DNA from 2 places in the Spirillospora sp. NPDC046719 genome. Region 2 is predicted to be linked to the other one. Evidence: riboswitches for the same ligand, from Rfam matches in the RefSeq annotation. Region 2 holds a riboswitch; the other holds the start of a gene.
The links. Region 2 has a riboswitch for ZMP and ZTP ahead of pabB (aminodeoxychorismate synthase component I). Riboswitches for the same ligand answer to the same signal wherever they lie in the genome.
Positions count from the first base shown of each region.

Region 1: it holds a riboswitch for ZMP and ZTP, as region 2 does, so the genes downstream of both, glyA (serine hydroxymethyltransferase) here and pabB (aminodeoxychorismate synthase component I) in region 2, are expected to answer to the same signal.

Region 1 covers NZ_JBEYYT010000020.1:47,455-51,861, forward strand. The annotation lists gene ABZ914_RS06180 (GNAT family N-acetyltransferase) at 1-387, shown strand, start outside; gene ABZ914_RS06185 (methyltransferase domain-containing protein) at 371-1,165, shown strand; gene glyA (serine hydroxymethyltransferase) at 1,166-2,437, opposite strand; ZMP/ZTP riboswitch at 2,493-2,579, opposite strand; partial or broken gene ABZ914_RS06195 (DMT family transporter) at 2,710-3,528, opposite strand; gene ABZ914_RS06200 (Lrp/AsnC family transcriptional regulator) at 3,638-4,129, opposite strand.
Region 2 covers NZ_JBEYYT010000017.1:17,248-21,654, forward strand. The annotation lists gene ABZ914_RS05145 (helix-turn-helix domain-containing protein) at 1-143, shown strand, start outside; gene pabB (aminodeoxychorismate synthase component I) at 54-2,168, opposite strand; ZMP/ZTP riboswitch at 2,193-2,274, opposite strand; gene ABZ914_RS05155 (TetR/AcrR family transcriptional regulator) at 2,324-2,926, opposite strand; gene hpnH (adenosyl-hopene transferase HpnH) at 3,044-4,045, shown strand; gene ABZ914_RS05165 (ion channel protein) at 4,058-4,407, opposite strand, start outside.

The DNA of each region.
Region 1 (4,407 bases), on a different contig from region 2:
GCGATCGAGCGGTTCTGCGACCCGGCGCACGGCCTGACGCTCGTCGCCGAGGGCCCGGACGGGTCGCTGCTCGCCCTCGCGCACCTGATCCACGTGCTCGACCCGGGCGTCGCGGAACTGGCGTTCCTGGTCGAGGACGGCTGGCAGGGCCGCGGCCTCGGCCGCGCGCTCGCCGAGCTGCTGCTGGCGCTGGCCCGCGAGCGCGGCCTGGTGGAGCTGCGCGCGACCGCGCTGAGCGAGAACGTGCGGATGCGGCGCCTGCTGACCTCGCTCGGCGGCCGGACCCGGCGCACCGAGGAGCCGTCCATCGTGGAGATCAGGCTGCGGGCGGACGGCCGCCCCGCCCCCGGGGCGCTGGCAGGATGGCGGGGTGACCGGCATCTATGACGACCCCTGGGCCTACGAGCTGGCCTGCTCGTTCCGCGACGTGGGCGCCGAGACCGGCGTGCTCCTCGGCTGGTGCGCCGAGCACCGCCCGGACGCGGCGGGCCCGGTCCGGACGGTGCTGGAGCTGGCCGCCGGGCCCGCCGAGCACGCCCGCGAGCTGGCCCGCCGCGGCCTGACCGCGACCGCGCTGGACCTGAACCCGGCGATGTGCGCGTACGCGGCGCGCGAGGCCGGGCGCGCCGGGGTCGCGGTCGAGGTCGTCCAGGACGACATGACGGCGTTCGACCTCGGCCGCCGGTTCGACCTGGTGCTGACCATGCTGGACTCCACGTCCCACCTGATGACGCTGGACGCGTTCGTCGCGCACCTGCGCCGCGTCGCCGCGCACCTGGCGCCCGGCGGGCTGTACGTGATCGAGATGTCGCACCCGCGCGACCGGCTCTCGGACGACCCGAGCGTCAGCACCGGCTGGACGGTCGAGCGCGACGGCGTGCGCGCCACCGTCCGGTGGGGCGAGCCCACCGACCTGCTCGACCCCGTCACCCAGATCGCCGACGACCGCGTGACGATGACGATCGAGGCGGACGGCGCGACCCGCGTCATCGAGGACGTCGTCCCCTACCGGTTCTGGACCGCGACCGAGCTCGACGCGGCGATCCGGCTCGCGGGCGGGCTGGACGTCGCCGCCCGGTACGGCGACTTCGGGACCGGTGCGGACGCGGTGGCCCTCACCGATCCCGAGGCCTGGCGAATGATCACGATCCTGCGCGCGTCCTGATCAGGGGGTGGGCGCCCACCCCGGCATCGGGTAGCCCGCCAGCATCTCGCGGACCTCGCCCGCGACCCGCTCGACGACCGTCTCGTCCCCCCGGGCGGCGGCCCGCACGACCTCGTCGATCCAGGCCGCGATCCGCGGCATCCGCGCCTCGTCCAGCCCGCGGGTGGTGATCGCGCCGGTGCCGAGCCGCAGCCCCGACGGGTCGAACGGCTTGCGCGGGTCGAACGGGACCGCGTTGTAGTTCAGCTCGATGCCGGCGCGGTCGAGGGCCTGCGCGGCGGGCTTGCCCGCGACGCCCTTGTTCGTCAGGTCGATGAGGATCAGGTGGTTGTCGGTGCCGCCGGAGATCAGGTCGTAGCCGCGCTCCAGCAGCGCCCCGGCGAGCGCCTTCGCGTTCGCCACGACCTGGTGGGCGTACCGGGAGAAGTCCGGCGTCGCGGCCTCCTTCAGCGCGACGGCGATCGCGGCGGTGGTGTGGTTGTGCGGGCCGCCCTGCAGGCCGGGGAAGACGGCCTTGTCCACCGCCTTCGCGTGCTCCGCCGTCGACATGATCATCGCGCCGCGCGGGCCGCGCAGCGTCTTGTGCGTCGTCGTGGTGATCACGTCGGCGTGGCCCACCGGGGACGGGTGCGCGCCGCCGGCGACCAGGCCCGCGATGTGCGCGATGTCGGCGGCCAGCACCGCCCCGACCTCGCGGGCGATCTCGGCGAACGCCGGGAAGTCGATGGTGCGGGGCACCGCCGTCCCGCCGCACCAGATCAGCTTCGGCCGCTCCTTCAGCGCGAGGTCGCGGACCTCGTCCATGTCGACGCGGCCGGTGTCGGCGCGGACCTCGTACCGGACGGGCGTGAACCACCTGCCCGTCGCCGACACCGACCAGCCGTGCGTCAGGTGGCCGCCCATCGGCAGCGACAGGCCCATCACCGGGTCGCCGGGGTCGAGGAACGCCATGTAGACGGCGAGGTTCGCGGGCGAGCCGGAGTACGGCTGGACGTTGGCGTGCTCGACGCCGAACAGCTCCTCGGCCCGGGCGATGGCGGCCAGCTCGACCGGGTCGACGTTCTGCTGGCCCTCGTAGTACCGCTTGCCCGCGTACCCCTCGGAGTACTTGTTGGTCAGGACGGAGCCGGTGGCCTCCAGCACCGCCGGCGACACGTAGTTCTCCGAGGCGATCAGCCGGATCTTCTCGAACTGGCGGCGGGCCTCCGCCTCGACCAGCCCGGCGATCTCGGGATCGGCGGCCTGCAGATGGGGGACGGCGGGCTCGTGCACGACTACCTCCGCGCTGCTCGCGCCGGAACGCGCTGCGGGCGCCCCGGCCAGGGGACCCGTACACCCAGGCGCGCGGTGTGCGGACTAGTTTCGCTCCCCGGTGGTCGTCTCCACCTTGACTGCGCCAGTCGCGTTCGCCACATCATAGCGAGCCGCCTCCGGCCCCGCCGCGTCCGGCGGATCCGGCGGGTCCGGCGAGTCCGCGCGGGGATCGACACCACGGCAAGCCCGCCGAGCAGCAGCACGGCCCCGGCCGCGACACGCCCCGACATCCGCTCGCCGAGGACCGCCACGGCCAGGACGGCGGCCACCAGCGGCTCGGCGAGGCTCAGCGTCCCGGCCGTCGCGGCGCTCACCCGGTTCAGGCCCGTGACGAAGAACATGTACGCGGCGGCGGTCGCGGCGACGCCGAGCCACGCCACCAGGGCCGCCGACCGCGGCGCCGCGAGCGCGGGCAGGTCCGCGAGCGTCCAGGGCAGCAGCACCGACCCGCCGGCCAGCAGCGTCACCGACACCGCCGCCGCCATTGCGGTCGCGCCGCCGCCCGGCCCGCTCCGGCCGGTGAGGACCTTCGCCGACACCGTGTAGACGCCGAAGCACGTCCCGGCGACCAGGCTGAGCCCGACGCCGAGCAGGTCGACGCGGGCGTCGGGGCCCGGCGCCATCAGCAGCGCGACGCCGCCGATCGCGCAGGCCGTCCCCGCCCACCAGCGCCCGCTGAGCCGCGCCCGGAGGACCAGCCGCTCGCACAAGCCCGTCGAGACAGGCGCGAGCCCGAACACCACGGCGGTCGCGACCGCGGCGCCCGTCCGGCCGACCGCGCTGAAGAACGACGCCTGGAAGATCCCGGTGGCGGCGGACGCGGCGGCCACCGGCGGCCAGGTGCGCCGCGACAGCGTCCGGAACGCCCGCGGGTCGGCCACGAGCACCAGGGCGGCGAGGATCACCCCGCCGGAGAGGATCCGGGCACCGCCGACCGCGACCGGGTTCGCGGCGGAGCCCGCCAGCACCTGCGCCGGGCCGACCGTCCCCCACAGGACTCCGGCGGCCAGGACCAGCAGTGCTGCGGACGGGTTGTTTCGTCGGTCCATGCCTCCGAAGCTAGGCAGGCATGCGGCCGTCAGCACGCTGAGCCGTCATATCTTCGGACACGAAGCTATGCCCCGCCGGTTCTTCGGTTTCGGGACGGCCGACGCGATCTCAGGCGTACGGCGTTCGCCCCATCCGGCCGTCCGCCGCCGGAAGTTCGCCCTGCTCCTTCGGCTGGACGTAGTCGTACACCACGAGGGTGCGGACGTCCACGAACTCCTTGCGGCGGGCCAGCCGGTCGAGCACGAAGTCCCGCAGGTACGTGGTGCTGGGCACCGCCACGTGGACGAACAGGTCCTCGTTGCCCGTCACGACGAACACGCCCACGGCCTCGGGCATCGCGGCCATGCTGTCGCGCGCCGACTCGATCGCCTCGCGCGACTGCGGCCGGATCCGGATCGAGATCAGCGCCTGGACGCCGCGGCCGAGCCGCTCGAAGTCGACCGCCGCGTGGAAGCCGGTGATGACCCCGCGCGAGCGCAGCGCCCGCGTCCGCTCCAGCGCCGTGGACGGCGCGATCCCGACCGCCTCGGCCAACTCCCTGTTGGTCTGCCGCCCGTCCCGCTGCAACCGCCGCAGGATCGCCTGATCGACCGCGTCCATGGGGTCCCCTCCCGAACTCGCCGCCGCGTCCCGAACTCCCGAACGGAAGATGCGCCGCGACAGGGTGATGTCCGAAGGATATTCGGCGCTGTGCACCGGGCTCCAGCGCGGGGCGGGAGGGACTGGTGATTTCACCGATGCCTCCCGTCCCGCACGACGCCGACAATTGGCGGCCCACAGCGGCGGCGCGGGCCGCCCAACGGGGAGTCGAGGTCATCGTGAGCGGGGCGCATCGGGAAACGGGACGGCGCGCGCGGCGGCGGACCCCGGGGGCGCGC
Region 2 (4,407 bases):
AGGCCGCCGAGTTCGACACCCGCCTGCCGCACTGGTTCGGCCCCGCAGGGGACTCACCCGTGGAGGTCCTCAACCTGTTCGGCCGCCAGGGGGAGCGCGTCCACATCCGCGCCCGGCCGCGCCCCCGCGACGCCGGCCGGTGACGGCTCCGGCGCCGGGAACGCCGACGCGGCGATGGCGGCGATCATCGCGCGGGCCTTCACCAGGGTCTCGGCGAACTCCTCCTCCGGGTCGGACAGCGCGACGATCGCGCCGCCCACATTGAAGGAGGCGCCGCCGGGCGCGACGACGATCGTCCGGTTGACGACGCTGAGCTCGCACGCGCCGCCGAGGGAGAACCAGCCGAGCGCCCCGGAGTAGACGCCGCGGGCCCGCCCCTCCAGCCGGTCGATGATCTCCATCGTGCGGACCTTCGGCGCGCCGGTCATCGACCCCGGCGGGAACGCGGCGCGCGCGCACCCGACCGCCGTCACCCCGTCGCGGAGCCTGCCCTCGACGGTGGACACCAGGTGGTGGACGGGCGCGAACGACTCGACGTCGAACAGCCGCGGGACGCGCACGGAGCCGACGGCGCAGACGGTGTTCAGGTCGTTGCGGACGAGGTCCACGATCATGAGGTTCTCGGCGCGGTCCTTCTCGCTGGCCGCCAGCTCGCGGCGGAGGGCGTCGTCGTGTCCGGGGGCGGCGCCGCGGGGCCGGGTGCCCTTGATCGGCTTCGACCGCACCCGCCCGTCGGACGTCACCGCCAGGAACTGCTCCGGCGAGGCGCTGAGCACCGCGACGCCGGGGAACGCGAGCAGCGCGCCGTACGGGACGGGGCTGACCCGCCGGAGGTGCGCGAACGTGGCGGCGGGGTCGACGGCGGTGCGCGCGGTCGCGGTGTTGGACAGGCAGATCTCGTACGACTCCCCGTCGCGGATCTCGTCCAGGCACTCGGCGACCAGGCCGAGGTACGCCTCCCGGTCGTGGTGCAGCTCGACGGGCGGTTCCGCCGCGTCGCCTGTCAGCGGCCCGGTCAGCGGTGTCTCCGGCTCGGACGGCAGGCCGCGGACGCGCTCGGCGGTCGCGGCGAACCACGCGTCCACCTCCGGGTCGCGGGCCAGGCGGCTGAGGCGCAGCAGGTAGGACTCGCCTTCCGCGTGGTCGATGACCAGCGCCCGGTCGGCGAACACCATCGCGGCGTCCGGGGTGGGCGAGGCGTGCGCGGCGGTGCCGCCCGTCTCGGCCTTCAGCTCGTACCCGAGGTAGCCGACGTAGCCCAGGCGGAACCCGAACGGGAGATCGCCGTCGTCGGGCAGCGCCCGCCGGGTCACCTCCCGTTCCAGGTAGTCGAAGAACGAGCCGGCCGGCTGCTCCGACACGGTGCCGTGCCCGTCCACCCGGACGCGCCGCTCCCCGACCCGGTACGTCACCAGCTCGCCGAGCGGGCCGTCGCCGTCGCCCATCATCGTGAACCGCGACGTCCCCTCCGCGTGCGTGCCGCTGTCCAGCCAGAACGCGCCGGGGCGTCCGGCGAACACCGTCCGGTAGGCCGCCTCGGGGTCGGGCGCCGCCGCCAGCCGGTGGACGTGGAGCCGGTAGGGCCCCGCGCCGTGGTGGGCGCGGGTGAGGTCGCGGAAGTTGGCCAGCAGCTCGCGGCCGTGACCGGTGCGGACGGACTCGGGGTGGAACTGGATGCCCCAGATCGGCGCCGACCGGTGCCGCACCCCCATCAGGACGCCGTCGTCCGACCATGCGACGGCCTCCAGCTCGTCGGGCAGCGCGGTGACCGCCAGCGAGTGGTACCGGACGACGGGCAGCGGCGACGGCAGCCCCGCGAAGAGCCCCTCCCCGGTGTGGACGACCTGGGAGACCCGGCCGTGCACGGGTTCCGGCGCGTGCTCGACCTTGCCGCCGAGCCGGTGGCAGATGCCCTGGTGCCCCAGGCACACGCCGAGCAGCGGCAGCGACCACTCGTCGATCACCCGGGCGCCGATGCCGATGTCGCGCTCGCGGTCGGGACGTCCCGGCCCGGGGGAGATGACCACGTTGTCGAAGTCGGCGGGGGACAGCCCCGACCAGTCGGCGTCGTTGCGGACGACCGTCGGCGGCCGCCCGTTCACCTCGCCCAGCAGCTGGTACAGGTTGAACGTGAACGAGTCGTAGTTGTCGATCAGAAGTGTCCGCATCGGCGACCGCTCCCGGGCGTCGTCATGGATCGCCCAGGCGCACGGCGGCGGTGGCGGGCCGCTCCCCGGTGGTGCTCCACCCTAGGCGCCAGTCACGGCCCGCCCACACTGTAACCGCAGGCGGCGCCCGGTGGTCAGGCCGGCCGGAGGCGCGCTCAGGCCGGCCGGAGGCCGCGGAGGGTGCGGTCGAGGACGGCGCCGACCTCGGCGCGCGCGGCGGCCTGGTCGGCGGCGCGCGCGATGACGAGGCTCGCCTCGATGATCATCGCGACGATCAGCCGGGCCAGCACGCCCGGCGGCTGCCGGTCCAGCTCGCCGGCGTCCATCGCGCGCTCCAGCCACTCGGTGAGCAGCCGCAGGCCGTGCCGTTCCGCGAGGTCGTTCCAGGCGTCGGCGCCGAGCACGATGGGGCCCTCGACGAGCACGAGCCGCTGGAAGTCGCTGTCGACGCAGGTGTCCAGGAACGCGGCGAGGCCGTCCCGGATCTGGGCCAGCGGGCCGCCCGCCGCCGGACGGTCGAGCTGCTGGCGGATCAGCCGCTCGGCCAGCTCCGCGCCGACCTGCTCGACCACGGCGCCGAACAGTGCGGCCTTGTCGCGGAAGTGGTGGTAGAGCGCGCCGCGGGTGACGCGGGCGGCGGCGACGACGTCCTCGGTGCCGGTGGCGGCGTAGCCGCGCTCGGCGAACAGCGCGCGGGCGGCGGCCAGCAGGGCGGCGCGGGTGTCGGCGGCGTGCTCGGCGCGTCGGGACGGCGTCATACCCGCGAACCTATATTGACGTACAGCCACCATGTTTCATACTCGCTGTATGGAGCATCGTCCGGATGCCGGGACGGCCCGGCGCACGGACGACACCCGCGGCTCAGGGAGGCGCACATGGGACTGCCCATGCGGCTGGCGGTCAAGATCGGGACCCATCTGGTGCGGCAGCGGATCCGCGGCACCGCGAAGTTCCCGATGATCATGGAGCTGGAACCGCTGTTCGCCTGCAACCTCACGTGCGCCGGCTGCGGCAAGATCCAGCAGCCCGCGTCGCTGCTCAAGCGGCGGATGCCGGTGGAGCAGGCGGTGGCCGCCGTCGAGGAGTGCGGCGCGCCGATGGTGTCGATCGCCGGCGGCGAGCCGCTCATGCACCCGCAGATCGACCGGATCGTCGTCGAGCTGCTGCGGCGCCGCAAGTTCGTCGTCCTGTGCACCAACGCGGTGCTGCTGCGCAAGCACCTGCACCGCTTCCGCCCGCACCGCGACTTCGCCTGGATGGTGCACATCGACGGGCTGAAGGAGCGCCACGACGAGTCCGTCAGCAAGGACGGCGTCTTCGACGAGGCCGTGGACGCGATCCGGGCCGCCAAGGCCGCCGGGTTCGCCGTCTACACGAACTCGACGTTCTACAACACCGACACCCCCGAGACCATCCGGGAGACCCTGGACTACCTGAACGACGAGCTCGGCGTCGACCGGATGGAGATCGCGCCCGGCTACGCCTACGAGAAGGCCCCCGACCAGGACCGGTTCCTCGGCGTCCAGCAGACCCGCGACCTGTTCCGGCAGGCGTTCGCGGGCGGCCGCCGGCGGCGCTGGCGCCTCAACCACTCCCCGCTCTACCTCGACTTCCTCGAAGGCCGGCGCGAGTTCGCGTGCACGCCGTGGGGCGTGCCGTCGTACTCGCTCCTCGGCTGGCAGAAGCCCTGCTACCTGCTCGCCGACGGCTACGCCGCCTCCTGGAAGGAGCTGCTGGAGACCACCGACTGGGACGCCTACGGCCGCGGCCGCGACCCGCGCTGCGACAACTGCATGGCCCACTGCGGCTACGAGCCCACCGCCGTCCTCGCCACCACGCAGTCGCTCCGCGAGAGCCTCCGGGCCCTGGCGGGCTGACGCCGCGCCTCGTCAGCCTTCCTTGACGAGCATCGGCGGGCGCCCGACGGCCAGCAGCCACGGCGGCAGGATGACGACGCACATCAGCGGCAGCAGCTTGATGTCGGTGACGACGGTGACCGCCATGAACAGGCTCAGCCACCCCTGCCGCGTGACGGCGACGAGCAGCCCGAGCACCCCCGCGCTGATCGCGAGGGACACCGGGACGGAGTCCACCAGCCGGTTCGCGAGCAGCCCGATCGCGACGCCCGCGAACACCGACGGGAAGATCCGCCCGCCGCGGAACCCGCACGACGCGGCGGTCAGCAGCGCGGCCAGCTTCACCACGACGATCAGCAGCAGCCCGCCCGTCGAGTGCGACG